3 regions of the Paenibacillus hodogayensis genome follow, and region 3 is predicted to be linked to each of the others. Evidence: riboswitches for the same ligand, from Rfam matches in the RefSeq annotation. Region 3 holds a riboswitch; each other region holds the start of a gene.
The links. Region 3 has a riboswitch for cyclic di-AMP ahead of ABD796_RS24955 (hypothetical protein). Riboswitches for the same ligand answer to the same signal wherever they lie in the genome.

Region 1 (10,136 bases), on a different contig from region 3:
ACGGGGGGCGCTACAGTCTGAAAGTTGAGGATTTGACGGGATCGGTCAACGGCGGTGCATGGAGCGACATCTTCGCGGCGCAGCCCGGCGAGCGATTCCGTGCCGAAGCGTACGTGCGGGTCGAGCAGGGTACCGCTGTCTTGTACATGGAATTTGTCAATGCGGCCGGGCAGCATCATAGCTTTGCCGACCCATGGAAGAGCAGTCCCACGTCCGGCAATTGGGTGTATGCCATCGTGGAAGGTACGGTGCCGGAAGGAGCGGCGGGCGTGCGAATCATGCCCTATTCCGGAGTCAGCACAACCTGTGTCGGTTATTTCGACGACATCTCGCTCGTACGAAGAGGGGACTTTTCAGTGAAGCCTCAATTCGGACCGGTGCAGACGATTCCCGATGCCGTCATGAATAAGCTTGGCAATTCGGGAGCCGTCGGGCGGGCTGCGGACGGAACGCCGGAAACGTACTTTTTCGGGAACGGGGCACCGGGTACGTTCTACGCGCTTAATGCCGCAACGGGGGAGAAGCTTTTTTCGGAACAACTTCCAGGAGAAAATATTGTATGGGGGATGACATTCTCGCCGGACGGCAACGTTTATTTCGCCAGCCTGGAAAACGGACGGCTGTATCGCTATTCGCCAACCTTGCGGAAGATCGACAATCTCGGCGTTAATCCGTCTGGTACGTTTGTCTGGGATCTCGGGGCCTCCCCGGATGGCCGCTATATTTATGGCGGGGTGTACCCGACAGGCAAAATGTTCGAGTACGACACACAGACGAGCACGTTCCGGGATTTAGGCGTCATGAAGCCAGGCAAACAATATGTTCGCGGACTTGGCGTTTCCGATTCCTACGTATACGCCGGTCTGGGCACTTACGCCGATTCCGAATCTCGGGTGGTGGTTCGTTACGATCGGCGGACAGGCGCGAAAACGGACATTGTCGTGCCGACTACCGCAACGTTCATTAATGACGTTTATGCTTATGGCGCTAAACTGTTTGTAAGCGCAGGCTCGCTCTACGTGCTCGATGCAGCGACGTTTGGACAAATCGATGCATTCCCCTTTAGCGGGAAGCTGTCGCCGCCTTCGCCCGATGACGCGAATCTGGTCTACTATACGAACGGGAAAAACATATACAGTTATCTGCTCGACACGGGCGCGAAGCAGGACGTCGGCACAATGCCTTCCATGTCCGCTACAGGAATGGTTGCGCTGGACTGGGTCCATCCGGCGGCAGGACCGTTTGCCGGCAAAAACGTACTTTCGGGCACGTCGTTGTACGGAGACGGATTTCTGTTCGATCCGGTAAGCGGCAGCTCGGTTTCGGTAAATCTGGCCATAGGCGGTTCTCCGGTGCAGACGCACGTCATGAAAGCGGCCCCGGACGGCAAGCTGTATCTTGGCGGTTACCATCAAGGGGTCAGTATCTATGATCCGCTGACGAGAAGCTTCCTTGTCCAGCAATTTCATACGCCTCAACCGGAAAGCATCGGATTTTTGAACGGCAAAGTGTATTACGGCATGTACACCGGCGCTCAAATATTCGAGTACGATCCGGTTCGGCCATGGCAGTTCGGAACGGCAGCGGGCAGTAATCCGTATCTCGCATACGATATTCAGGACGAAGACCGGCCGTATGTCATGGCCTCAGGGGATAATAAATTGTTCATCGGAACGTTCCCCAACTACGGGCACTTGGGAGGCAAGCTGACCGTCCACAATACGGTCGACAACACATGGAAAGAATATACCAATTCGAGCCTCGTCCATAATCAAAGCATTACGGGATTGGCTTATCGGGACGGGAAATTGTACGGAAGCACCTCCATTCGCGGAGGACTGGGCATAGAGCCCACAGAGGCGCAAGGTAAACTGGTCATATGGGATGTGGCCGGCGAACGGAAAATCATGGAGCGTTCCTTGGATCTGCCCGGCCACCAGCCGCCGCTTATCGGCAATTTGGCCTTCGGTCCGGACGGGCTGCTGTGGGGAGTGACGGGAAGCGCCATCTTCGCGCTCGATCCGGTTACACTGGATGTGGTCAAGAGCCGCACGCTCTACTCGCCGAACTTGGACAATCTTGGCGCTTACCGTCCCTTCGAGCTGTATGTCGGGGATGACGGGTATTTATACACGACGATCGGGCTGTCGATTACGGTCATTGATCCCGATACGCTGGAGTTCGAGCAATTGGTTCCGAAGGCGGATTTTAGCGCATTGGGGAAAGATGGGAGCATCTATTACGCTTTCTCGAAAGGCAAGGACCTCTACCGGCTTCCGGTTAAACTGCAGTCCGTCACGATCAGCACATATGCATCCGCACTTCCCTTGCACGGTTCTGCCGTAATGGGGCTGGAAGGCTTGCTTGCGAACGGCAAGCAAGCGAATCTTGGCGCGGCGACGATCCGTTACACGTCGAGCGATCCGCAAACGGTATCGGTGGACGTGTACGGCCGAGCAACCGGGTCTGCCATCGGAGAGGCGGATATCCGGGCGGAGGTATCGCTGGACGGAACGACGGTGGAATCGGCACCTATACGGATCCGGGTTGTCGCCGACGCCCCTTACTAGAAAATTTCGCCGGCGCGTAAGGCATCCTGTTGAAAAAGCCCCCCATTCGACGTTCGAATGAGGGGCTGCTTCGTTTTAGGCGTACGGCAAGCGCTCTAGTGCAGCAAATGCTTGTAAGGGCTATAATCGATGCCGTTCTTGTCGAGAAACGACACGAGGCTTTTGTAATCGCGCTTCGGCGTGGCCAGAATATATCCTTCGATGCACAGCTGCTCGGTCACTTCAGGCGCGCCCTTCTCCAGAGCGACCTGTCCGATGCGGGCGGCAATGGAATGGCGGGCAATATCGCGGAACGCGCCGGGGACCGGAGACACGAGCTTCTCCAGAAACGCCTTGGAGGCATCCGTCCACAGATGACGGGACGCATCGACATAATGATTTTGCCAATCGAGCTTCGACTTGCCGTCGGCCTTCGGCAGCACCTTCATGAACTTGCGGAACATGAAAAATCCGCCAATGGACATAAAGGCGAGCAGCACGAAGCCCCAAAACAGCAAAAACAGCATGAAACTTTGCGAAGGCATGATTCATTCTCCTTGTCCGGCTGGTGTTACTGGAATTATACCGCATTCCTAGATTTATTTGAAGTTTCTTAGTACAATAAAGGGAAGTACAAGCAAAGGAGTCGAAGACGATGTTGAAAATAGGCTCGCACGTCTCTTTTTCCGACAAGGGGCTGCTGAATGCGGCGCAGGAAGCCGCCATGTATGGCTCCAGCACGTTTATGATCTATACCGGAGCGCCCCAAAACACCAGACGCAAACCGATCGAGGAGCAATATATCGAGGAAGGCAGAGCTCTTATGGAGCAAAACGGCATCGGTGAAATCGTCGTTCATGCCCCTTATATTATCAATTTGGGCTCGTATAAAGAAGATACGTTCGAGCTGGCCGTCCGCTTCCTACAGGAAGAGATCCGCCGCACGGACTATCTCGGTGTGCGCAATATCGTGCTTCATCCGGGCGCTTACACGGACAAGGACGCCGAATACGGCATTGCCCGCATCGCCGAAGGGCTGAACGAAGTACTTCGCGGCACGAAGGACACGAACGTCAACATTGCGCTGGAAACGATGGCAGGCAAGGGCTCGGAGATCGGCCGTTCGTTCGAGGAGCTGGCGCAGATTATGGACAAGGTCGAGGACAACAAGCGGTTGACCGTCTGTCTGGACACCTGTCACGTGCACGATGCCGGTTACGACATCGTGAACGATTTCGACGGCGTATTGGATCATTTCGACAAAACGGTCGGATTGGACAGGCTGGCCGTTATCCATCTAAACGATAGCAAAAACGTCCGCGGGGCCGGCAAAGACCGCCATGCTCCGGTCGGCGCGGGGCTGATCGGCTACAAAGCGATGAACTATATCGTGCACCACGACAGTCTGCAGCATTTGCCGATGATTTTGGAAACGCCGTGGATCGGCAAAGAGGACAAAACCGTCCGTCCGATGTACGAAGCGGAAATTGCCCTGCTGCGCGGAGATTTGAACGGGCGCTTCGGAGGGGATTTCCTCGATCATCTGGATCGGCTGCATCATTATTTCGGCAAGCAGGAGATCGATCACCGCGAATTTATTTTGTCTACCTGGGACGTTCTGAAGAACGATGCAAAGGCGAAGAAGGCCGACCCGCGCGAGCCGATGGAACGGCTGTACGATATGGTAGAGGAAAGCCGTTTGTTCCCCGACCTGAGCGAGGAGCAGATCAACCATCGCATTACGGCATGGTTTGCCGGCAAGGAGCTGTTGGCCTCAGTCTGATCGGCGGGCAGCTTGATCAAGAAACAAGCGGAGAAGAGAGAGAGGAACGAGAAGCCATTATGAGTCCATTGGTTACACCAACGAATCATCCCCGTTCCGACCGTCATCGCGAGAGGGCGAGGATGCTGATCTCTTGCCCGGACCGCCCGGGAATCGTCGCGGGCGTTTCGCAATTCTTATCCCGGCACGGGGCGAATATCGTCCAGTCGGACCAGTATACGATGGACCCGGAGGGCGGACTGTTTTTCATTCGGCTGGAATTCGATCTTCCGGAGCTGGAGGAGCGCTTGCCCGCTCTGAAGCGCGATTTTGCCGAGACGACTGCCCGTGAATTTGCCATGGACTGGCGGGTGACGCAAGCGGGTCGGAAGCAGCGCCTGGCCATCTTCGTCTCGAAGGAGGACCACTGCCTGCTGGAGCTGCTGTGGCAATGGAAATCCGGCGACTTGTACGCCGATATCGCCATGGTCGTCAGCAACCACCCCGATATGCGGGAGACGGTCGAAACGTTCGGTATTCCGTACCATCACGTTCCGGTTACCGCCGAAACGAAGCGTGAAGCGGAGGAGAAGCAGCTGGAGTTGACCGGGGGAGTCGATACGATCGTTCTGGCGCGGTATATGCAGATCATTTCCCCGACGTTCATCGAGCGTTTCCCGAACCGGATCATTAATATTCACCACTCGTTCCTGCCGGCCTTCGTAGGAGGTAAACCGTATGCGCAGGCTTATGCGCGCGGCGTGAAAATTATCGGGGCGACGGCGCATTACGTGACCGAGGAGCTGGACGGAGGACCGATCATCGAGCAGGACGTGCAGCGAGTAAGCCATCGCGACAACGTAGACGCGTTGAAGCGGATCGGCCGGCATATCGAACGCATCGTATTGGCCAGAGCGGTCGCATGGCATGCCGAGGACCGGATTTTAACCCATCAGAACAAAACGGTTGTGTTTAATTGAATCGGTTTTCATAGAAAAGATAAGGACATCTTTCGCCGTCTTCCGGACGCGCAAGATGTTCTTTTTTTGTATGCGCAGCAAGGCTTCCCGGCCGAATGGAAAACATTATGCAGTGACCCGTCCATAGAGCCATGTTACGATGTAGAAACCGCAGAGGAGACGGCAGGCCGCAACAAGCTTTTGCCGTTTTTTCATGGGGAATACAACAACAGGCCGAAGCTTCTTCGGAAGCGCGGGGAACCCAATGTTCCGGGGTGAAGCCCATCGCAGGGCAGGGGGATTGCTCTTTGACCCGAACCCGTCAGCTAACCTCGCAGGCCCAAACAAGGAGAGGATTTTTACATGCGTTTCAAGAAAACCGTAATGACCGGAGCACTCGCCCTAAGCGTAATCGTCGGTACAGGTTCCGCGTACGCTTCACCCAGCACGTCGGCGGATCGTGTGTCGAATGGAAATATAGCCGATTGCTACGGACTGTCCTTGAACGGTCAAGCTCTAAACGTTCAGTCCTTGAACGGGCTGAAGCTGAACGGTCAATCGCTGAGCGATTTGCTAAACGGTCTGTCTCTGAACGATCTGCTTCAATCGATCCAGCAAGGTAAGACGACTATAGTATGGCCGGGAATGTCGAACGGTATTCCGGGTTCGCAAGGCGGCGGTGCTGACCATAACGGCAGCTCCGGAACCGATCAAGGAAGCGGAGACGACGGGACGAACGGCGGACAAGCCGGAGGCGGTACGGAAACGGGAACGGTTCCGAGTCCGGGGGCCGGTACAGGTAACGGAACCGGCACGGGCGGCACCCCTACCGGCAACGAGAATGCTCCGACATCGGCTTATGCCGAGCAAGTCGTGTCGCTCGTTAACCAGGAGCGCGCAAAAGCCGGTCTGAAGCCTCTTGCCAGCGATGCGGCCTTGACGAACATGGCGCTGGACAAAGCGAAAGACATGTACAACAATAACTATTTCGATCATACGTCCCCGACCTACGGATCGCCGTTCGATATGATGAAGTCCTACGGCATTCAATATTCGTATGCAGGAGAGAATATCGCCAAGGGCCAACGCAATCCGCAGGAAGTCATGAATGCATGGATGAACAGCGAAGGCCACCGGCAAAATATTATGAGCCCGAACTTCACGAAGATCGGCGTAGCGTACTATAACGGCGAATGGGTGCAGGAATTTATCGCCAACTAATTCGCAGATTCTGAAACAAAAATCCGACAGCCGAAGGTTTCCTTCGGCTGTTTGGCTTGTATTGAATATTGAGAACGGTTTTCAGTCATAGATTGTGGTAAACGGCGAAAGCAAATGGTACAATAATGCAAAGCGACTGCAAGTGTCCGCTGGACAAAGAGCAGGGTTCGCGTCCGGTAGACAACCGCGATGCGCAATACCGATTTTGGGAGGAATGGAACGATGACGTCTCAAACGAAATCAATCGACCAGTTGGCGATCGATACGATCCGTACGCTGTCTATTGATGCCGTGCAAAAAGCGAATTCCGGGCATCCCGGCATGCCGATGGGGGCAGCGCCGATGGGGTACGCCCTATACGCGCGCCTGATGAAGCACAGCCCGGACCATCCGGAATGGATCGATCGCGACCGGTTCGTACTCTCGGCCGGCCACGGCTCGATGCTGCTGTATAGCCTGCTTCATCTGAGCGGCTACGATTTGTCGTTGGACGAGCTGAAAAACTTCCGGCAGTGGGGAAGCAAAACGCCGGGCCATCCGGAGTACGGCCACACGGCAGGCGTCGATGCCACGACGGGCCCGCTCGGACAAGGCTTTGCCAGCGCAGTGGGCATGGCGCTCGCCGAAGCTCACCTGGCTGCGACTTATAATCGCGATCAATTGAATATTATCGACCACTATACATATGTTATTTGCGGCGACGGGGACCTGATGGAAGGCATCTCCGGCGAAGCCGCTTCGCTGGCCGGCCATTTGCAGCTGGGCAAGCTGGTCGTGCTGTACGATTCGAACGACATCTCCCTTGACGGCGAGCTGAATTTGTCGTTCTCGGAAAATGTTAAAGCCCGCTTCGAAGGCTACAATTGGCATTACAGCCTCGTCGAGGACGGCAACGATCTTGCTGCCATCGAGCAGGCGGTTCTGGCTGCGAAGAACGATCCGCGCCCGTCGCTGATCGAAGTCAAAACCGTAATCGGTTACGGCAGCCCGAACAAAGCCGGCAAGGGCGGTCATGTCGGACCGCACGGCTCCCCGCTTGGCGTTGACGAAGTCGTGCTGACCAAAAAAGCGTACGAATGGCCGGAGGATCAGCATTTCCACGTGCCGGCGGAAGTGTATGCGCATTTCGCCGACGCGAAAGCGCATGGCGCCCAAGCCGAGCAAGCGTGGAACGAGCTGTTCGCCCGCTACGAGCAAGCGCATCCGGAACTGGCGCAGCAATTCAAGACGGCCGTTGCCGGCGAGCTGCCGGAAGGCTGGGACGCCGATCTGCCGACTTACAGTCCTGCGGATAAAGGTATCGGCACGCGGAACGCTTCCGGCAATGCCATCAACGCGTTCGCGGCCAAAGTACCTGCATTCATCGGCGGCTCCGCCGACCTGGAGTCTTCGACGATGACGCATATGAAGGGGCTCGGGCAGCTGACCCGGAACGATTATAGCGGCCGCAACGTCTACTTCGGCGTACGCGAGTTCGCTATGGGAGCGGCTTTGAACGGGATGGCGCTGCATAAAGGCGTCAAGCCTTACGGCGGCACGTTCTTCGTCTTCTCCGACTACTTGCGTCCGGCTGTTCGTCTTGCCGCCATTATGGATCTGCCGGTTACGTACGTGCTGACGCACGACAGCATCGGCGTAGGCGAAGACGGTCCGACCCACGAGCCGATCGAGCAGTTGGCCGCCTTGCGCATTATTCCGAACGTGACTGTCTTCCGTCCGGCCGATGCCAACGAAACGACGCAAGCCTGGCGCTATGCGCTGGAAAACAAAAACGGTCCGGTTGCACTCGTCCTGACCCGTCAAGCCGTGCCTAACCTGGAAGGGACGGCGGAGAAAGCCCGCGAAGGGATTAACCGCGGCGCATACGTCGTGTCCGAAGCGGCAGGCGGAGAAGCCCAAGCCATCATTCTAGCTACCGGCTCGGAAGTATCGCTTGCGGTCGAAGCTCAGGCGAAGCTGGCCGAGGAAGGCGTGCGCGCGCGCGTCGTCAGCATGCCGAGCTGGGAGCTGTTCGACAAGCAATCCGACGAGTACAAGCAGTCCGTACTGCCGTCCGGCGTGAAGGCCCGTCTTGCGGTAGAAATGGCGTATCCGCTCGGCTGGGACCGTTACGTGGGCGACGGAGGCGCGGTGCTGGGCATTGACAGATTCGGCGCATCCGCTCCGGCGAACAAAATCATTTCCGAATACGGCTTTACGGTCGACAATGTCGTCGCAAAGGTAAAAGCTTTGCTGTAAGGCTTTCGGCCCGATTGACCAATAGAGAAGGCTGTCGAATCGCGGAGTAGCGCTCGGCAGCCTGAAATAAAAGAGTCCGCGAAGGACTCTTTTTAACAATTCCATTTCTACGAAATCAGGGAGAGTGCGAAAACCATGTCTCAGTTCAACAACGTCAGCGTGGCAACCAAAGCGAACGTATACTTTGACGGAGGCGTAACGAGCCGGACCGTATGGTTCGCCGACGGGTCGAAAAAGACGCTCGGCTTGATGCTGCCGGGCGTCTACGAATTCACAACGGATACGGTGGAAATTATGGAGTTTACGTCAGGCAGCCTGCTCGCCTTGCTTCCCGGAGAAACGGAATGGAAGCCGTTCGAGGGCGGAACGCAGTTCGAGGTACCGGCGCATGCGACGTTTAAGATGGACGTCAAGACGGTAACGGATTACGTTTGCTCCTTTATTACGGGCTCCTGAAGCTTTTCCTGAATGTACTCCTCCAGCTTGATGCGCGTGTAGGGAGGAAGCCCGGAGAGCATACAGCCGTACCGGAACAGACCTTCGTCCGCGAATACGCGGATGATGCGGGCTGTAATCGGGGGCAGATCCGCTTCCTGCGGAAAATGAATCACGATAAACATGTCCTCGGCGAGCGGAAACGTACTGGTCACTTGCAGGCCGCTGTCGGATAGATCGTATAGCGTGCCTTCGATATTTTGCCCGGAGAACGAGCCCTCCTGCTCCCACTGGTAGACGGAGAGAAGCAGCCGGATATTCATCGGCACGCGTATGCTGCGGCGGCGTTCGATGTTCAGATCCTGGGTGGAAAGCAACGCCTCGGGATGTGTTTCCGGCTTGTCGCAGGCTTCGATCTTCTTGTCCATCCATTCTTCGTAGCACTGCACGATCGCGGACAAGTCCTGGTCGCCGAGACCTTTGCTCAAGCCCATCTCGTACACGTTTTTGGCCAGGCCGAGCAGCGGTGCGGTAAGCTGCAGCTGGTCGGTCAACTGCGAGGCCAGACGCAAGTCCTTGTGCATCAGCTGCATGGAAAACTGGTTCGAATAGTCCCGCTTCAACAGCTTCGGGCCTTTCAGCTCGGCCTGCTTGCTGCTGGCGCCGCCGGCCAGAACGATTTCGTAAAATTTCTCGAGATCGATGTTGGCTTTGGCCGCAAGAGCCAATCCTTCCACGAAGCCGATGGCGTTAATGCCGACAATCGTGTTATGCGCCAGTTTTGCATACGAGCCTGCGCCCGAGGAGCCCATGTAGACGATCCGGCTGCCCATCGCTTCGAAGACGTCCCGGTGCGCGTTCAAAGCCTCTTCGTTCCCGCCTACCATGAACAACAGCGTGCCGCTTTCCGCGGCCGGCTTGCTGCCCGTGACGGGGGCGTCCAGAAAATGAACGGCGTGCTCGGCCAGTTCG
Region 2 (10,136 bases), on a different contig from region 3:
TCTTGACCGGCCAAAATAGTAACAGCATTATCGATCAGTTTTTGTTCCGTGTCATATTTGCCGCTGAAATAATCGCTATAACCGTCGTTATTGTAAATGACCCGTTTGCCCGCTGCCCCTTCGTCCGGTTTGGCGTTCAGCAAGATCTCCTCCGGCGTCAGTCCCTTCAGCTTGACATAAGCCACTCTCGCTTGTTTGCCGGGAATCGCGGACAAGGCGACCGTTCCGTTCTGAAAATCCGAAGCGAACGCGAATACTTCCGCTATCGCCTTGCTCCCGTAGGGATCGCTCGTCTCAACTCCATCCAAAACAATCGAACGGGACTGCGTTCCGGCCGAGACGGTCAATCCTTCGGTCCCGCTTACGTAACCGATATATACGCCATACCAGCCGTGTAAGCTAACCGGAAGCTCCAGCGTACCGGCTTCGCTCGTGCTCTCTACCAGCAGTCCGCCGCTATCGCTCCCGTCATAGCTGTAGCTGGCCAGCTTCCAACCGGCTTCCCATGGCGGCTTGCCCGATGAATCGGCAGCCTGATCGACATCCGTAAACAAATACACTTGGCCGGTTACCGAAGTTGCCGTTTGACCGGGCTGCAGAAGAGAGACACTCGCATACACGTCGGTCTTGTAGGAAACCTCGCTTTTTACGACGCTGCCGTCTTTCAGCTTCAGCGACAAGTCCATCCAGCCGCTGCGGCCATTCGCAGTTAATGGCAGCAATACCGTCGGGCCAGTCACTTCCTGCTCAATGCGATTTACGACTTGACCGTCCTGCAGCAGTTCCGCCTCCAGCGTAAGCCGGTTCGTATCAAACCGCAGCGGATCGGCGTCGAATAGCGGAACGACGGTCGTAATTTCCGCAGCATCCGAAGTAGGAAGAACGGTTGCACCGGCGATTAATGGCCGAAATCGGCTCCAATCGGGCATTAGGTTCTTCAGCAGCTTGATTCGGTCCACATACACCTTTGTTTCTCCGACGGCGCCTGCCGCCTGGTTGACGATGGAGATTCGGTCGCTTTGCTGCACGGGCACACCTGCGCCGGACCAAAACCCAAGCTTGCTCCCATTGCGCGAGACGATCAGCCGTCCGTGCTCATCGTAGGCTATGCCCCAGTTGTCATAGTAAGTATCGGACAGAAGGCCGCTCTCGACAACCTCATAACCGCCGCTGCCTTTGCTTACGTACAGCTTATTATTGTCGTTAAATAAAAGCTGATACTTCTTCCCGCCGGCGATGACCTCGACGCCGAATCCTTGCTCCGCTCCGGACGGATCGGGTCGGACGAGAGAAGCCATTCTGGCGTCGAATTCAAGCGCCCATGGCCCGGCGCCGATATCGACGGCTTGGGTCATCTGCACTGCACTTGCCGCAGCGGCTCCGGCGTAAGTCAAATATCTCCCTTCTTCGGCAGGAAGCATACCTGGAACGGAACCGTTCGTTCGGCCATAGTCGGTAAAATACGCCTCCGCGGAGGGAGAATCTACCGTCCATTTCGCCTTCTGGAAATTGGAACCGTCGTCATCAATCAACCGATTGGGATCGCCGATCGCCGACGTATACAACAGCATAGAGTCCAAATAAACTTCATTCGTTCCCGACTCCCAATTCAGCGGCACGTTGGCGATGTTCACCCGGTCCGGAATCCCCGCAGCCGCCGTAGAAATGTGCACGAATGTCGCCACAATGGCCCCATCCAGCTTTACATAAACCGTATCTGCTCCGTTGAAGGCAATTTCCCACTTGTGGAAAGCATCATCGACCGGCATTTGCACTTCTTCCCTGGATGAGGCATTCGCCATAATTTTATTCGTGTCGTTAAACGTAATCTTGTACCGTTTCTCAGCGGCATAAATATCGAAATAAACGCCCCGGTCCGCGTGGTTGGAGGAAGGCTTCATTAGATAAACAAAGCGCGCGGAAAATTCCAGCGTCCACGAGCCGGGACCGATCGGCACATTCTTCGATATTCGTACGTATTTGCCTTGGATACTGGCCTGTTCGTCGCCGTATAACAAGTACTGTCCCAATGGTACCGCTTTCATATTTACGCCGTTCGGATTGCCTAGCGAGTTTTCGTTATCGGTGATGTACAATCCGTTAATGGGAGCCAGCGATCTGGACCAGCCTGCAGCGCTTAAGCGGGAAGCGTCATCTTCAAGCAGCATATCCACAAGAACTTCTTGACCGCCGGAGTACAGCGCCATGCTATCTATATACACTTCATTCGTGCCGGACTGCCAGTTGAGCGGAGCATTCAAAATAACGAGCTCGTCTCCTCTCCCTGTTACGGGAAATCCGATGTTGGCAAAGCTCGCCACCGTATTTCCGTCCAGCTTCACGGACACCATGGTATTGCCGTCATAGGCGATTTGCCAGTCATGAAAATCGTTATCCTCCGGCATTACCGCTTCTTGCTGCACATAGGCGCCCGATGCATTCGTCATCGCCAAAATTTTGTTCGTATCGTTAAATGTAATTTTGTATTCTTTCCCAGCTGCGAATATTTCAAAGCTGATCCCGCGGTATACGGGAGACTGGCTCGGCTTCATCAAATCCACGAACTTGGCTGACAGCTCCAAGGTCCAAGCTGCGGGACCGATCGGCATCTTTTTCGATATCGTGCTGTATTGGGACAAGGCGCTGGCGTTCTGGTCCCCGTACAACAAGTACTGTCCAGCGGGGACGGGCTTCGTTGCCGTCAGTTTGGGATTGCCCAAGGAATGTGTAGAGTCGATAATGTACACGCCGGCCTCAGGCGGTATTCGCCTGCTCCATCCTGCGGCTTGCAGGCTAGAACCATTGTCTTCGAAACGCAAAACTTTTCCCTCCTGCGGATCTGCGAGTGCGGTGTTTGGGGGCCCGAAAAATGGGGAAATGGGCCATATTCCGACTACGATCAAAACCATGACGAGCAAACTGATCCTTCTTCGCCATACAAGTGTAAACATGCCGACACCTCGATCCCGTTTATTTGCCCCAAAGCGGGGACAGTTGACCTTTATCAAGCCCCCTGTCCCGAACGTTCCTTCGTTATTTCTTTCCCGCCTTGATCTCCTCTATCTTTTTATTGGCCGCCTCGGTCGCTTCCCGGAAGGCTGTATTCATGTCCGCTTTACCCGTCACGACTTTCCGGAAAACGTTGTACAGCTCGTTCTGGGCTGTCGCGGTAAATTCGGAGAACGGTTCGGCCGGAACCGGAGCAAATTGCTTCGGCAGCAAGGCGCCGACATTTTTGCCCTTATAGAAAGACGAATCTTGGCCGAATAGTTTCACGATCGATTTGTCGTTCAGAACGGGCAGCAGCGTACCTTGCTTGGCAGCCGCAGTCTGGAATTCGGCGGAAGTCAGGAAGGTCATCGCTTCGAATGCGGCTTCCTTATGCTTGCTCGTATTGAACATGGATAGGATAAACGGGTACGGCTGGTAGCCTATGCCCGGCTTTTCTTTCATCGTAGGATAAGTAATAAAGTCCCATTGATTTCCGAGAGCCGCCAACGATTCCTCGCCCAGCAGCGTGCCGCCCGGCTCGATCATGGCAACGGTTTGGTCTTTGACAAACAACGCGTTATGTACGTTCGATTCCAGCGATATTTTGTCCATGTCGTAGCCGGGGAGCTCAAATATGCGGAAAATGTCCTTCAAGTAATTTTTGAATTCGCTCGTATCGAAGGCGACCTTTTGCCCGGTGCTGTCAAACAGCTTCTGCGACACTTGGTTCAGTCTCATCAAATGGACGTAGGAAGCCAAAAAACCGCGATACTGTACACCGTTCTCACTGCGTGTCAGTTTCTTCGACATTTCATACAAATCGTCCCAAGTCATGCCGTCTTTCGGATAAGCGACGCCGAATTTATCGAACACTCCTTTGTTGTAATACAAAGTGTTCGGCGACATGTAAATCGGAAGGCTAAACAGCTCGTTTTTGGTCGACAAGCTGCGCACGGAACCGACTGCGGCCGGATCCAGTTGATTCAAATCGTAATTATATTGTTTGATCAGCGGAGTCAAATCAAATTGTCCCTCAAATTTCCTTATCGTCGACTCGAATCCGGGGCCCGGAGTCGTTATGATCAAGTCCGGCAGCGTACCCGACACAACCATCTCCTCCAGCTGTTTCGGCCCGGTGTAGCTGATCGCTTTGACCTTGATATGCGGGTATTTCTTCGTAATCGGCTCCGCAAACACTTTGGTGTTCTGGTCCTCGCCCCATGTGCCGTTGTAATGGAAAATCGATATTTCCACAGGTTCCTTTGGCTTCTGCTGTACGTTTTCTTTGGCGCTTTCGGCGTTTGCGTCCTTGTCCGGGCTCTTTGTGGTTCCGCCGCACCCCGCCAGTGTCGATACCGCCATAACTCCTGCCAGCCATAATAACAGGCTCCGCTTGTTTCTCATACGTGTAGACCCTCCCGTTTGCAATGTATAGCATTTCCTGAAAACGCAACATACGCTTGACGGCGCTCCGAACGAAACCGTCCCCATTCCAATACAATCCGGTAAGCTAAGCTCCATCACCTCCTTAAAAATGAAAGTTTCCATCCTATCCCAGTCGGAATTCAGCGGTTCCCGCTAATACGCGATTGAAAACGCTATCATTAAGTTGCATTCCATGATATCGATAAGGTCTGATTTTGTACCGGTTCGAGTCGGTTGTGTTCGTTTGCGTGTAAAATCGTGATGGAGGTCTTACCAAGATTCGCTTGAAGGTGTGCTCGTGGAGTGAAGGGCTTTTGGAGGAATCTCCGGGCATAGTATCTGAGGTGGCGGTAACATTGATGATATATCATGGTCATACCATAATACAACGTTACTTATTATGATATAGGTTTCTTTTGTAATCGTCAATCCTATGTGTAGAAAAAAAGGAGAATTGTGCCATGCCTTCTAACGCTACGCCCCCAACGGTTTGAGCGATTAGGCCTTGCTCCGAAAGGGCGGATTCCAGAAATTGAGGGTTTTCCTGAGGTCTTTATGTATGGTAGCCTTCTACAAGTAGCCGAAACTCCGGATCATGGAAGTTGCAGGGATTTTCAATCTTGCTCTTTTATTCTGGAGTGCGGGGGATTTTTACACATGGGCGGTATGGCGGACTATGCCGTTCCATTCGGGGTGAATCGCGAAATGACGCGTAGGGTTGTAGCCCTCAATCCGAATCCGACAACTAACCTCGTAGGCGGACAAAAGGAGAGAAACGAATACCGTGTTCAAATCGACCTGGAAGCGTATATGGCTTACGGGCGTCTTCGCCCTATTCTTGCTATCCTCTTCGGCGGTTTCGGCCGCAGGCCGTCCACTGGACCCGACTTTGCTGCAGCCTGTATGGTCGCCGCTGACAATGCAAAGCGATTTTCTGACCAAAACGAATGCGGATGCTTCTCCTTACAAAACGTTATCCTTATATAAACCGCTGCTCTTATCGGAAATGGCCCCCATCTGGGGCCCGATGCTGCCGGGAGGGCTTAGCCCGCTGTTTGCCGCCATCGAGCCGTTGTCCTACACCGTCAAGTCGGGCGATACCTCCGACCCTGCCCTCTTCACGGCGCAAAAGACGGAGATCGCTGCCGCGCCCAAGGCAAAAATCGCGCCCGCGGCCGCGCCGGTCGAACCGGAACTGGTCGAAACAAAAAACAAAATCATTACCGCTACCGGGGCGACGATTACGCCGAAGCAAACGATCGACGCCGTCGCTTCCGCCTACACAGGGAGTGCCGCGGAGAACGGCGGCTACGCCGGTAAAGACTATTTCGGCAATGCGCTGCAGGTCGGAACGATCGCTGTCGATCCCAAGATCATTCCGCTTGGCACGACCGTGTACGTGACGGGATACAATTATGACGGCCTGCCAGCTGGCGGCATGATTGCCAAAGCTTCCGATATCGGAGGGGCGATCAACGGAAGCCGGATCGATATTTATGTGCCCGATACGAGAGAAAAAGCGAAAAAATTCGGTTATCAGAATGTTACCATCTACGTCGTCGACTAAGGTCGACGGCTTTTTTATTTGTCTTTCGACAAATGCAGCAGCTCGGGCACCGTCACAAGATGATATCCCTGGCTTTTCAGCTTCGTAATAATACCGGGCAGCGCCTTGACCGTTCCGCTCAAATCCTGACTGCTCCCGCCGGCCGAATGCTGAAGAACGATCGATCCGGCTTTCGTATGGCCCAGAATATTGCCGGTTACCTGCTGCTCGCCGAGGTTTTTCCAATCCAGCGAATCGACGTTCCAGTTCACGATAACATAACCCCGACTGTTCGCCCATCGCAGCTGCTCTTCGTTGATTTCGCCGTACGGGGGGCGCAGCAGCTTTGGACGATAACCCGCAAGACGGTTCAGCACTTCCTCCGATTGCTCGATTTCTCCGGCAAACCGGTCGACGGTGATTTTCGTGAACAACGGATGACCGTAAGAATGATTGCCGATCGTATGCCCCTCGCGGACGATCCGTTTGACAATGTTCGGGTGGGCCTCCGCTTTTTTGCCAAGCAAAAAGAAGGTGGCTTTCACGCCATGCTCCTTCAGCACGTCCAGCACTTGCGGAGTAAACCGTTCGTCCGGTCCATCGTCAAAGGTCAAGGCGACACCCCGCTCCTGAGAAGCGCCGCTTACTTTGAAGATATCCGGATATTTGGCGCGCAGCTGCGGCAACGTAAGCTTGCCGGAAGAGCCGGACTGCGATTTCTGAACCGATACGGACGGCGTTTTCGGCTGCGGCTTCTGCTTGACGGCCGGAGCTTCTGCCGGAGGCGGAGCAGCCACTACCGGCGGCACGGAAAAGGTCTTCGCCCGCTCTTTTTCGCTGCTCGCCGTCTCCGCCAACAGCTCGCCGTCGGAGACGAACGTCGCGGGATCGGATCCCAGCATCTTTGCCCCTGTGTGCGGCTCGGAACGGGTCTCAGGAACGCCGGCCGGCCGCCGCGAATCCGCGCATCCCGCTGTCGTAATAAGTACGCAGCAAAGCGCAATACCGATAACGCTCTTCATGGACTTTCCCTCCCGTAGGACCCGTAATACGGCTTAGTATGCTTGTTCGGGAGGGAATTATCCGTTACTCGATTATGGAAGGGCGCTTCACGTTCATGCCGCCGCTTCTCATTCCGCCGCGGCCTCCAGCCGGTAGCCGAGCCCGCGGATCGTTTTGATTTTGAATGAATGCTTGTCTTCCGGAAACCGTTCCCGCAGCCGCTTAATATGCACGTCCACGGTACGCTCGTCTCCTTCGTAATCGAACCCCCATATTTGTTCGATCAGGTGATCGCGGGAAAACGTTTTGCCGGGATAGCTAGCCAGCCGGAACAATAGCTCGAACTCCTTCAGCGGCAGCGTCAAGCTTTTTCCGTCCACCGCCGTCTCGTACGTTTTGCGATTCAGCGTCAGCTCGCCGACCTGGACGGTTTGCGAGGAAGCGATTTTGTACCGTTTCAGAAGAGCCTTGACCCGGACGACGAGCTCGGCCGGCTGGAACGGCTTAACCAGATAGTCGTCGGTGCCGAGCTCGAACCCTTTTACCTTCTGAGACGTCTCGCCTTTGGCCGTTAGCATAAGCAGCGGAATATCGTAATGCTCCCTCAACTCGCGGCAAAGCTCCCAGCCATCCATATTCGGCATCATAATGTCCAGGATAACCATATCCGCCTGCATCGTCCCAAGCTTGGACAAAGCCTCCACGCCGTCAGACGCTTCGATCGTATCGAATCCTTCCCGTTCCATAAAATGCTTGATCAATTCACGAATGTGCGGATCGTCGTCCACGATCAAGAGTCGGGTCACGAGAAAGCCCCCTTTTGATGATTTCTTGTGAACTCAGTATAACGCCATTTTATGAACTCCAGATGAACCGCATTGAAGATTTGCCCTGGGAAAAGTTAACGCATGTTTCTTCGAGGACAGAGGGTGGGAACTACCGCAAGAGGAAAGGAAAAGAAGGGGTGCGTCTTGCAGATCCCGGCGAGCGGGTGTTATTGAAGGAAAAGGAGCGGCGGCTCACACCTGCTCCGGCTGAACGATCGAGCGGATCACCTGGCTAAGCGTAATGCCGGCCAGCTCGTTCTCCATGGCCGCCTGGACTTGGCGGAGATTCGTTTCGAGGGCGCCTTGAATATGCTGACCGACGCTGCAGTCGGGATTCGGTTTGTCGTGAATCGCGAACAGTCTGTCCGTTTCATCGTCCCTTACCGCCTTGTATACGTCATACAGCGTAATGTGCTCGACGGGACGGGCGAGCTTGGCTCCGGCTACGCCCGGGCTCGTCAGCACCAGCCCCGCCTTGCTCAGCATGCTCGTAATTCTCCGCACGACAACCGGATTCGTATTCACGCTCGCCGCTATATAGTCCGAAGTGTTGCGGCCATCCTTGTTCACTTCGAGCAAAGACAAGATATGAACGCCGACCGCAAAACGGCTGTTGATCGCCACCTGCCCGCACCTCCTGAATGTGTACCCGTATCATGACAGTCATTGTAGCTTGAACCGCTATCCCCGTCAACAGCCGTCACCGGGCGAAGTCGCCTTATTCCCAGGAATACGTGGTAGTCAGGAAGTCGGCGAACTTCTTGCTCTCCTCGCGGCGGTGCCTCCGCATATGCGCCCGTCCAACAGCCGTCTGATGGAGCTGGATTTCCTCCTCCGTCTCCGGTACGACCTGCGGAACCGGAACCGGCTTCTTGTCTTCGCCAAGCGCTACGAACGTCAGGAAAGACGTCGCCGCAATATGGCGCTCTCCGGAAAGCATATCTTCCGTAATCACTTTCACGAATACTTCCATCGACGTCCGTCCCGTATAGGTGACGAACGATTCGAGGCATACCGAAGCCGTCATCGGAATGGGCGACAAAAAATCGACGGAGTCGGTAGACGCCGTTACCGCCGAGCGCCGGCAATGCTTGGCTGCGGAGATCGAAGCGATATCGTCGATATACGCCATCAGCTTGCCGCCGAATAACGTATTGTAGTTGTTTACGTCCGTCGGAAACACCCGGAACGTCTTGTAGCAGCGGGTCTCTTTCACAAATCGTTGTTCCACCATATTTCCCACGCCTTTCCGCCGGCCTGCCGGATCTATCGATTCGGGGCTCCGGTCACGTTTACGGTTATTGTACTACTCCGCACAGCCGTTCACAACGACGCCGTTCACGATAGGGAGGCAGGTTCAGCCGATGGCACGCGAACGTAAAATACCGTTCCTTCCCCGATGCGGCTTTCGGCGCGTATCGTCCCGTTCATCGCCTCCACGATCGACTTGCTGATCGACAAGCCGAGTCCGGCTCCGCCGGATTTGCGCGTACGCGACGACTCGCTCCGGTAAAAACGGTCAAAGATGCGGGACAGATGCTCCTCGGGAATGCCCGAGCCGTTATCGCGGATCGCCAGTTCGACCGCGTTCTCTTCCTTTGTCAACGAAACGGCGATTGTTCCAGTGGCCGAATCGGTATGTTGAACGGCATTCTGAAACAAATTAAGCACCACCTGCTTCATTTTATCCGCGTCGTATACAGCCTGGGCCCCGTTCATCAATCTAAACGTCACGGAGCGCTGATCGGCCAGCAGCCGAAGCTGCGCTTCCATTTCCTTCAACAGCTGGTCCAGCTCGCCTGGGCGCACTTCCATCCGTGGGGCGCGATCGAGCTTGGCGAGCAGCAGCAGATCGTTCACCAGCTTGTTGATCCGCTCCGATTCGCCGTGCATGCTGGTCAGCGCCTTATGCAGCTGATTCGGCTGATGCATCGCCCCGCGCAGCAGCACCTCCAGAAACCCGTGTATCGATGTGAGCGGCGTACGCAGCTCGTGAGAGGCATCGGCGATAAAGCGCCGCATCTGCTCCCGGGCTTCCTTCTCGGCAAGAAACGACGCTTCCAGCCTTTCCAGCATGCCGTTGAACGAGTGAGCCAAGCTGTCGATCTCTTGCTGGCCTTGCTGCGGCGGCAGCCGCTCTCCCAAGCTTCCGGCATCGATCCTGCCGACCGTGTTGACCATTTTGGACAGCGGCACCAGCGTCTTTTTCAAAACCGGAATAAAGGCCAGCAGCCCTAGCACAAGCGCGACCAGCGACAGCGATACGAAGGTCATGAACTGCCGGACCGCCACTTCCTTCAACGGCTTCGTGCTCGCGCTCAGCTGGACGACGCCTTGCACGCGCC
Region 3 (10,136 bases):
GCAGAACATCTCTCCGTAAATCCCGTTCTTGACGTGAGAGAACGATGCGTCGCGCCAGGCCAAGTCCGCGGCAAGCTCCGGATTGCCGGCCGCCCCATAGGCAAAGCCGTCTGCGCGGATTTGCGCCCCGATCCATTCCCGGTAAGGGTTCAGATACGTGCGGACCCAATCCTTGCGTTGCGCCCAGTCGTCCCGCAGCGACTTCTGATGCGAAGTGGCTTGGGTAAAGTTCATATAGGCTTGCGTCTCGGCCGTACAGACTTGGCGATACGCCAGATGGCTGTGCCACAGCTTGCCGATGTCGTAAGAGTCGAAATCGAGCCCGTGCTTTTCCAGCGTGATCAGCCCCAAGACGGTGTAGCGAATATCGTCATCCGTCTCCATGAAGCGAATTCGTTCCTTGGTGCTGAGCATGCCGCCCGTAGCCAGCGACAAGCCGTGCTCTTGCTCCGCCCGCGATTGAGAAGGGGTATATCCTTGGATGGGCCAAGCGTCGGCTCCTTCGAACCAATGCTTGACGTTAAGCCATCCGGGATTTCCGCCGGCTCCCGCCATATAATGCCAAGCCTCCAGCGGCTTGCCGAGGGCGCAGCCGGCACTCCGGCCCAACCAGGCGCCGTAGAATTTGTCCTGCCATTCGGACTCGCTCAAGGAGTCTTGCAGCACCCTCGGCCCATCCGGCCGCAAGGCGCGAATTTCGGAGAGCTCCGAAGGCTCCTCGAAGGGGAAATCGGTGCGGATCGGCAGCGCCATCAGTTCCTGATAAATCGCCATCAGTTGGGCCTCGTCCTTCCCCGCAGCCGCCACTCTCTCGGCAAACCCTTCTACTTCGCAGCCTTCCTGCCTTCTTTGCACGACTTCCTTCTCAACCAACTCATCCAGTAATGTCCAGCCTGCCATCGATGTCCCTCCACGAACGTAGTAGTTACGTTTTCATTATAGGCAGAGCCTGTCGGGTCATCTACTCAGTTCGTCATTTGCATTCTCAAATATTGCGTGTATGGGAAATTGGCTGCGATATTCGAGTGGAGGAAGACCGACATGCCGGCGGAATAAGCGATAAAAGGAAGGGACGCTTTGAAAGCCGCTCTCGAAGCACACGTCGGCTACACTCAAATGAGTGCTATGGAGCAGCCGCTTCGCTTCGTTGATGCGGAGCCCGAGCAAGTACTCCTTAAAGCCCCGCCCCAATTCCTGATGGAACATGCGGCTGGCGCGGGATGGGCTGATATGAAGCGCCGCCGCTACCTCCGTCAGATCTAGAGGACCGCGGAATCGTTCTTCGATCAGGGTGAGAGCCGGCCGCATTCGGCGAAAACTGTCGCTCATCTTCTTCCATTGGCTTTTGGACACGTTCGTCGCGTAATGACGCAGAAGCAGCACGCATAGATGGAGGAGGGCGCTTTTCGCCATACTCCGGTAGCCCTCCGGCTTCTCCGTAAGCTCTCGCCAGATGGTCTCGATCAAGGAGCCGATCGTATCGGCGAGCGAAGTTCCCGCCGGAATGCGGTTATCAAAATGATCGGAGCGATAAGCGAACGGCAGCAGCAAAGCTTCTTCTTCTTCCAGCAGCATGCGCGGCTCGAAGTTGAGGAACAGATACGTGCTGGGGTCGGATTCATCCGAGCTCGCGATGTGCCGCTCCAGGTTGTTGACGAGAAAAATATCCCCGGCCGTGACGGTATACCGTTTATCCCCAAAAAAGAAGAAACCGCTCCCGGACAGGCAGAGGCCGATTTCCAGACTGGAATGATAATGCAGCGGGGCGATAGCCGTTTTGGGCGTCCAACGGAAAGCGTTGATCGGGATATCGTTCTCATAATGAATATTTAACTTCATAAATGACCTCGGTATGGTGTAATCGATCGGATCAAAAACCTATATAGGTTAGCATACCACGGAAATGCGGCGCAAGCGGCAGTTCATATGGAACAATTTTGGCGAAATTTCCAAAGTGGAAGCGGATTCATTAGCAGATGGCTTCTGTTCTTGAAGCCAAAGCTTCCTGAAGCTGTTTTTTTCATCATTTTCATGAAAAACGGTGAAAAAGGGAGCGCGATAAAGCATTTGGCAGATCGGTATCGGATTGCTTCCAGCTAGTGACGGATTGTGCCGGAATTGAAAGTCCGCCACCCTTTACAGAACGACCCGGCAAGCGTAAGATACGGTTCATGAATTGAATAAGATTCCTGACGTCGCACGCCGCTTCGGGAGAGAGGATGATGAAGTTTGCGAGACGTCGGCGCGGCCGCGAGATTCAGGCTGCCGTAGGTTATTTGCAGCGCCGTTTTATGAAAAAGGGTTTCATCAAGAAAATCGCAGTATCGCTGAGTCCTTGAATGGAAAAGGAACGGGGGAACCAAACGAAAGCCGCCCGGCGGCTTTCATGGGGTGAATCCTTCGGCATGCAGCCATGCCGAAGGTAGGGCGACTCTCACGCCCGAATCCGACAGCTAACCTCGTAAGCGTATCGAGAGAGGCAACGATCGCATGTGCTGAGCGCGCAGGGTGTATATCTCTGTGTGTCTGGAGAAGCCGCGAGAGGAGTTTCTACTCTTATCGCAGGCTTCTTTTTGTTGCCTTCTCTATTCAGGAGGAGAAGATGAAAATGGAAAAGCAGGAAGTATTTCTCGTGTCGGCCGCAAGCAAGGCCGGCGAAGCGTTTATCCGCAAGCTAATTCAGCACCGCATTCCACTGGTGGCGCTAGCCAACAATGCCAAGGAACGCGAAAAGCTGGAAGAAATGGGCGTAAAGAAGATCGTCATAGTGGATACTACGGACGAAAGCACGTGGGTTGCGCCGGAGTACAGCATCACCAAAATCTTTTTGTTCGAGAGCAGCCAGAACTTGAGCTGCCGGTATATCCGCTTATGCAGAAGCTGGACCGCCAACGCCATCGTGGTCATTACTCGCTCCAATAAGCCGAGGCTGATGTACAGGGCGCTGGGCGCCAACTGCGTTATTCATACGACCAATGACGACGTCTCGTCGTTATTTCAGTCGTTGGTCGGGTAAAGATAGAGCAACGGAACGGAAAAGAAGAGGAGGAACTTGACATGGCCGATCTGTATATGCTGCTGCTTCTGGCCGCCTGCTTCGCGCTTGTCGCCGGTTTCCTGAAAGGGTGCGGCCGCGTGGTCGAATCGGGGGGAGGCGAGCGCCCGTGATCGTCGTTTACGCATTCACCGCGTTTTTATTCGTCTACCTGGTGTACGCGCTGCTCAACCCGGAAAAGTTTTAAATACATTCGGATCGGTACAAGGGAGGCCCTTTGGATGATGGGCATATTGCAAATTGCCGCGGTCATCGTCATCGTCGTGCTGCTGGTGAAGCCGCTAGGCACTTATTTGTATAACGTATTCCGCAACGAGACGAACGCGACGGATCGCCTGTTCGTTTTCGCGGAACGGCCGATCTTCGCGCTGATCGGGCTGAAGCAGCCTAAAGGCATGACATGGAAAACGTACGGCCTCAGCTTTCTAGTCACCAATATCGTCCTGGCGACGGTCAGCTACCTGCTGTTGAGAATCCAGAACCTGCTGCCGCTCAATCCGAACGGCATCGACGGCATGGAGCAGACGCTGACGTTCAATACCGTCATCAGCTTTATGACCAATACGAACTTGCAGCATTACAGTGGCGAGACGGGACTCTCGTATTTTTCCCAGATGGCCGTCATCACGATGATGATGTTCACCTCGGCCGCAACCGGACTGTGCGTGGCGATCGCCTTCGTTCGAGCCATTACCGGCAAAGGGGAAACGGTCGGCAATTTCTTCGAGGATTTCGTCAAGGCGCACACCCGCGTGTTTTTGCCGCTGGCTTTTATCGTGGCGATCGTGCTCGTCGCTTTGCGGGTTCCGCAAACGCTCGGCCCCTCCCTGACGGTAACGGGGCTCGAGGGGCAGCAGCAGAGCATTCCGGTCGGGCCGGTAGCGTCGCTGGAATCGATCAAACATCTGGGCACGAATGGCGGCGGCTTCTTCGGGGCGAACTCGTCCCACCCGTTCGAGAACCCGAGCCCGCTTACGAACGTGATCGAGATCGTCTCGATGTGGTGTCTGGGGGCGGCGCTGCCTTACACGTACGGACTGTTCGCCAAAAACCGCAAGCAGGGCTGGGTTATTTTCTCCGCGATGATGATCCTGTTCGTCGCCTTCCTGTCGTTGGCGTACGCTGCCGAAACGAGCGGCAATCCGGCGATCGACCGGCTGGGCATCGACGCCTCCCAAGGCAGCATGGAGGGCAAGGAAGTGCGCTTCGGCATCGCCCAATCCGCGTTGTTCACGACCGTGACGACGGCGGCAACGACCGGCTCGGTCAACAATATGCACGATACGCTCACGCCGCTCGGCAGCATTACGCCGCTTGCGCTGATGATGTTGAACAACGTATTCGGCGGCAAGGGCGTCGGGTTGGCGAATATGCTTATGTATGCCATGCTGGGTGTATTTTTGGCAGGACTGCTCGTCGGACGAACGCCGGAATTTCTCGGCAAAAAAATCGAAGCCCGCGAGATGAAGCTGATCGCGATCGCCATTCTGGTGCATCCGCTGATCATTCTGGCTCCGGCGGCCATCGCTCTTGTAAGCGGAGCGGGTCAGGCGGGCATTACGAATCCGGGTTACCACGGCATCACGCAGGTGCTGTACGAATACGCGTCCTCCGCTGCGAACAACGGCTCTGGATTTGAAGGGCTTGCCGACAATACGACGTTCTGGAACGTGACCACCGGGCTCGTCATGCTGTTCGGTCGGTATATCTCGATGATCGCGCTGCTCGCGGTAGGCGGCTCCCTGCTGCGCAAGCAACGGGTGTCGGAGGCGATCGGCACGTTCCGCACGGACAACGGCCTGTTTGTCGGCGTACTGGTCGGCACCGTACTGATTATCGGCGCCTTGACATTCCTGCCGGGCATCGTGCTGGGACCGGTTGCCGAATATTTGACGATCCGTTAAAGGAAGAGGGGACAACCAATCATGGCTACGGCTCGTACAAAACTGCTTACCGGGGATATCGTCAAGCGAGCGATCGCGGATAGTTTTCTCAAGCTGAATCCGGTGAAAATGATGAAAAATCCGGTTATGTTCGTCGTCGAGGTCGGAACGCTGGTCGTGCTGCTGATGATTGTCGCTCCGGGCTTCTTCGGCTCGGAGAGCAGCATCGGCTTCAACGTTACCGTGTTCCTGATTCTGCTGTTCACCGTGCTGTTCGCCAATTTTGCCGAGGCGCTGGCCGAAGGCCGCGGCAAGGCGCAGGCGGATTCGCTCAAAAAGTCGAAGCAGGAAATTACGGCAAACAAGATTGTCGGCGGCACGGTGAAGCAAGTGCCGTCCACGGAGCTGCGCAAAGGCGATATAGTCGTCGTCGAGCAGGGGGAGATGATCCCCGGCGACGGAGAAGTCATCGAAGGGCTGGCTTCTGTCGACGAGTCGGCGATTACCGGCGAATCCGCTCCGGTCATCAAGGAGGCCGGAGGCGACTTCAGCTCCGTTACGGGCGGCACCCGAGTGGTCAGCGACCGGATTACGGTGAAGATTACGAGCGATCCCGGCGAATCGTTCATCGACCGGATGATCTCGCTGGTGGAAGGGGCCAAGAGGCAGAAAACGCCTAACGAGATCGCACTCAATACGCTGCTCACGACCTTGACGCTGATTTTTATGATCGTCGTCGTGACGCTTGCGCCGATGGCCCGGTATCTGAACATAGAGCTGACCGTTCCGGTCTTGATCTCGCTGCTCGTCTGCTTGATCCCGACGACCATCGGCGGACTCTTATCCGCGATCGGCATTGCCGGCATGGACCGTGTGACGCGCTTCAACGTGCTGGCCATGTCCGGAAAAGCGGTAGAGGCCTCGGGAGATATCAATACGATGATTCTCGATAAAACCGGCACGATCACCTTCGGCAATCGGATGGCGAGCGAGTTTGTGCCGGTCGGGACCGGGGATGGAGCGACCGTGGCCGCCTGGGCGGCGGTCGGCTCGGTGAAGGACGAGACGCCGGAAGGACGGTCCGTGCTGGAGCTGATGAAGAAAGAAGGGCTGGCTTACGACCCTTCGATCGCAACAGGCGGCGAATTTATCGAATTCAAGGCGGAAACCCGCATGAGCGGCATCGACCTGCAGGACGGCCGCAAGGTGCGCAAGGGCGCCGTCGACGCCGTGCGAAAATGGGTGGCATCGCAGGGGGGCGCCATCCCGGACGATCTGGAGGCGAAAGGGGATGCGATCGCCCGGGAAGGCGGGACGCCGCTGGCCGTGGCGGTGGATGGAACCATTTACGGTCTGATTTATTTGAAGGATACGGTGAAGCCGGGCATCAAGGAACGTTTCGAGCAGCTGCGCAAAATGGGCGTCAAAACGATCATGTGTACCGGGGACAATCCGCTGACCGCGGCTACGATTGCCAGGGAAGCCGGCGTGGACGATTTTATCGCCGAGAGCAAGCCGGAGGACAAGATCGCCGTTATTCGCCGGGAGCAGGCAGAAGGCAAGCTGGTGGCGATGACCGGCGACGGGACGAACGACGCTCCGGCGCTGGCGCAGGCGGACGTCGGATTGGCGATGAACAGCGGCACGGTGGCGGCGAAGGAAGCGGCGAACATGGTCGATCTCGATTCCGACCCGTCCAAGATGATCGAGGTAGTGGCGATCGGCAAGCAGCTGCTGATGACGCGCGGCGCCCTGACGACCTTCAGCATCGCCAATGACGTTGCGAAATATTTCGCGATCATTCCGGCTATGTTTACCTTGGCGATCCCGGAGATGAGCGCCTTGAACGTCATGAACCTTGGTTCTCCGCTGTCGGCTATTTTATCGGCGCTGGTCTTTAATGCCATTATCATTCCGCTGCTCATTCCGCTGGCCATGAAGGGCGTCAAATACAAGGCGATGAGCTCGGCTAAGCTGCTGCAGCGCAACCTGCTCGTCTACGGCCTTGGCGGCATCGTCGTCCCGTTCATCGGCATCAAGCTGATCGACCTCGTCGTGCACGTATGGATTTGATGTACCGAAGGAGAAGGAGGAGCGTTCGATATGGACAAAACGGCAAAGGCTGAGCCGGCTGGGGCCGGTATGTCGCTGGTCATCGTGCTGCGGCTATGTCTGGTATTCATCGTGCTGTGCGGTATCGTGTACCCGCTGGTGTGTACGGGGGTCGGCCAGGCGCTGTTTCCGGGCCGCGCGGGCGGGAGCCTGCTTACAGGGAGCAAGGGAGAGGCGGTCGGTTCCGAGCTGATCGGCCAACGCTTCGCCGATCCGAAGCATTTTCAGGGACGGGTATCGAGTATCGACTATAAAGCGGAAGCTTCGGGCTCGAACAACTACGCGCCCTCCAACCCGGACCTGCTGAAGCGGATGCGGCAATCGATCGCGGAGTGGACGGCCCATAACCCGAATGTGCCGGCCGAGCGGCTTCCGGTCGCGCTCGTGACGAACTCCGGTTCCGGGTTGGATCCGCATATCACCCCGGCTTCGGCCGACGTTCAGGTGTCCCGCATCAGCAAGCTGACGGGGCTGTCCGAAGACCAACTTCGGCAGCTGATTGCGGATCATACGGAAGGACGCGACCTCGGCCTGTTCGGCGAACCCCGGGTCAACGTGCTGAAGCTGAACTTGGCGTTGGACAGCCTGCTGCGCAAATAAAGGACGGGGAATGCCCATGGACACGTTCAAAAGGAAAACGCCGGAGGAACTGCTCCATTCGATCTCCAAGCTGCACCGCGGGCGGCTCAAGGTATATATCGGCGCGGTGAGCGGCTCCGGTAAAACGTATCATATGCTGCGGGAAGGCAGGGCACTGAAGGAGCAGGGAATCGATGTCGTCATCTGCGCGGTGTCGACGATGCAGCGCCCGGAGACGGTGGAGCAGGTCGGCGACCTGGAGCGAATTCCGAGCATTCACTGGCAGAAGGCGGGCGTAGAGAAGAAGGATCTCGACCTGGATGCGCTGCTGCGGCGCAACCCCGAGGTGCTGCTTGTGGACGGTCTGGCTCACCGCAACCGGGAAGGAGCGCGCTTTCCGACGCGGCTGGAGGATATTCGTTTCCTGCTCGGCAAAGGGATCAGCATCATTACGACCATAAACGTATATGAGCTGGAGGACGTGCGGGCGATTGCCAAAAAAATGACCGGTATCGAGGTGTTCGAAACGGTGCCGACGGATACGCTCGAGACGGCCGACGAAGTCGTGCTCATCGACGTTACCCCGGAGATGATGCTGAGCCGGGTCGCGGAAGGGGCTCTGCGCGGGCACAGCAGCGAAATGCTGAAGCGCGGCAATTTGGCCGTCCTGCGCGAGCTGACGCTCCGCCTCGTGGCGGAGGGCGTCAACGATTCGCTGGAGAAGCACCGCGGCGAGCTGGGGCTGATCGGCCCCTCCGGAGCGACGGAACGCATCCTCGTCTCTACGCAGTATCATTGGAACGGCTCCATTTATGTACGCCGGGGACAGCAGATCGCCAAACGGTTAAACGGGGATATGCTCGTCGTCACCTTCGTCAATCCGAAGAAAGAGCCGGGCAAGGAGGCGGCCGCCTTCAAACGCTCGATCGTCAAGCTGGCAGAGCGGATCGGGGCGAAATTCGAGGAGCTTCCGCTTCGCTCGAGAAGGTCGCTGCCGGCTATGCTGGCCGACTATGCGCTGAACAATAACGTAACCCGCATCGTGCTCGGGCATTCCCGGCAGACGCGATGGCAGGAGCTGTGGCAGGGCTCGATCGTGCGCGACATGCTGAAAAAGACGCGCAACGTCGATATGTTCATCGTGGCCGACCGCGCGGAGCATGAGGGCGAGCGGATTATGCCGACGCAGCTGGGCAAGCCCGGAGAGGAAGAGGTCGAGCTGTTCCGGCGGCTGGGCGCCGGCGAGCTGGACCGCAAGATTGAGCGGATCAAGCGCGGCCGGTTCAAAGTGTATATCGGCTCGGCTCCGGGAGTCGGGAAGACGTATACGATGCTGCGGGAAGGGAACGACCTGCTCCGAAAAGGCATCCAGGTTTGCGTCGGCTTGCTGGAGACGCACGGCCGCTCCGAGACGCTTGGCCAGGTCGGGGCTCTGGAGGTGCTGCCGCGCAAAGTGATCGAATACAAGGGGACGCGGCTGGAAGAAATGGATACGGAGGAGATTATCCGTCGCAACCCCGAGGTCGTTCTGGTCGACGAACTGGCTCATACGAACGTGCCGGGGAGCCAATATCGCAAAAGGTACGAGGATGTTCTGGATATTCTGGCTGCCGGCATCTCGGTTATTACGACGGTCAACGTGCAGCATCTGGAAAGCCTGAACGATGCGGTCGAGCAGATCACCGGCGTACGGGTGCGGGAGACGGTGCCGGACCATATTTTGCGGCTTGCCGACGAGGTGCAGCTGATCGACGTAACCCCGCAATCGCTGCAGCGCCGGATGAAGGAAGGGCGCATTTACGCGCTGAATAAAGTCGATCAGGCCTTGAGCCACTTTTTCAAGACCGGCAACCTGATCGCCTTGCGGGAGCTGGCACTGCGGGAGATCGCCGACGATGTCGACGAGCGTCTGGAGGCGTGGGAGCGCAGCAGCTCTCTGAGAGGCCCATGGAGGCGCAAGGAAACGATCTACGTCTGCCTGAACAACTGCGAGCAGGCCGAAAGGCTGATTCGCCGCGGCTTCCGGATCGCGTACCGGCTGAAGGCGGTCTGGTACGTGGCGCTGGCGCTGAACGAAGCCGCTGACGGAAGGCCGGAGCAGGCCGGCACGTTCGAGGCGCTAAGGAAGCTGACGGAGCGGCTGGGCGGGACGTTCCAGATCGAACGCGTCCGGCATGTCAGGGAGGCGTCCGCTACGTTTGTGGCGAAGGCAACGGAATACGGGGCTACGCAAATGATCGTCGGCCAGTCGAGAGCGTCCTGGTGGAAGGAGCTTCGCGAAGGCTCGGTGGTGAAGGAACTGCTCCGGTCGGCGCGGCATACGGATGTGCTCGTGGTGGCGGATTACGACGCGGCCGCTTGTATGGGCACAGCGGGAGGCACCGGAGATCGGGAGGATGGAAGAGGCTGATCGAGTCGCTGGGCGAGCGGCGGGACGGCCTTTCTTTTTTAGTTAAAAAGCGAGTGATTACTCACTATACAAAAGGCTTATTCTGCTGATATAATAG

Region 1: another riboswitch for cyclic di-AMP. It lies ahead of ABD796_RS08045 (CAP domain-containing protein); the one in region 3 lies ahead of ABD796_RS24955 (hypothetical protein).
Region 2: another riboswitch for cyclic di-AMP. It lies ahead of ABD796_RS08720 (3D domain-containing protein); the one in region 3 lies ahead of ABD796_RS24955 (hypothetical protein).

What each region holds. Positions count from the first base shown of each region.
Region 1 covers NZ_BAAAYO010000002.1:582,720-592,855, reverse strand. The annotation lists gene ABD796_RS08065 (hypothetical protein) at 1-2,570, shown strand, start outside; gene ABD796_RS08060 (DUF2621 domain-containing protein) at 2,666-3,094, opposite strand; gene ABD796_RS08055 (deoxyribonuclease IV) at 3,205-4,332, shown strand; gene purU (formyltetrahydrofolate deformylase) at 4,392-5,291, shown strand; cyclic di-AMP (ydaO/yuaA leader) riboswitch at 5,493-5,626, shown strand; gene ABD796_RS08045 (CAP domain-containing protein) at 5,634-6,491, shown strand; gene tkt (transketolase) at 6,714-8,729, shown strand; gene ppnP (pyrimidine/purine nucleoside phosphorylase) at 8,865-9,185, shown strand; gene ABD796_RS08030 (NAD(P)-binding domain-containing protein) at 9,155-10,136, opposite strand, start outside.
Region 2 covers NZ_BAAAYO010000002.1:734,757-744,892, forward strand. The annotation lists gene ABD796_RS08710 (glycoside hydrolase family protein) at 1-2,819, opposite strand, end outside; gene ABD796_RS08715 (ABC transporter substrate-binding protein) at 3,034-4,395, opposite strand; cyclic di-AMP (ydaO/yuaA leader) riboswitch at 5,028-5,191, shown strand; gene ABD796_RS08720 (3D domain-containing protein) at 5,201-5,983, shown strand; gene ABD796_RS08725 (polysaccharide deacetylase family protein) at 5,998-6,984, opposite strand; gene ABD796_RS08730 (response regulator transcription factor) at 7,093-7,770, opposite strand; gene ABD796_RS08735 (Rrf2 family transcriptional regulator) at 7,984-8,415, opposite strand; gene ABD796_RS08740 (acyl-CoA thioesterase) at 8,510-9,025, opposite strand; gene ABD796_RS08745 (sensor histidine kinase) at 9,130-10,136, opposite strand, start outside.
Region 3 covers NZ_BAAAYO010000011.1:67,807-77,942, reverse strand. The annotation lists gene ABD796_RS24965 (ADP-ribosylglycohydrolase family protein) at 1-900, opposite strand, end outside; gene ABD796_RS24960 (AraC family transcriptional regulator) at 958-1,839, opposite strand; cyclic di-AMP (ydaO/yuaA leader) riboswitch at 2,316-2,484, shown strand; gene ABD796_RS24955 (hypothetical protein) at 2,603-3,016, shown strand; gene kdpF (K(+)-transporting ATPase subunit F) at 3,126-3,242, shown strand; gene kdpA (potassium-transporting ATPase subunit KdpA) at 3,280-4,959, shown strand; gene kdpB (potassium-transporting ATPase subunit KdpB) at 4,981-7,011, shown strand; gene kdpC (potassium-transporting ATPase subunit KdpC) at 7,042-7,650, shown strand; gene ABD796_RS24935 (universal stress protein) at 7,667-10,039, shown strand.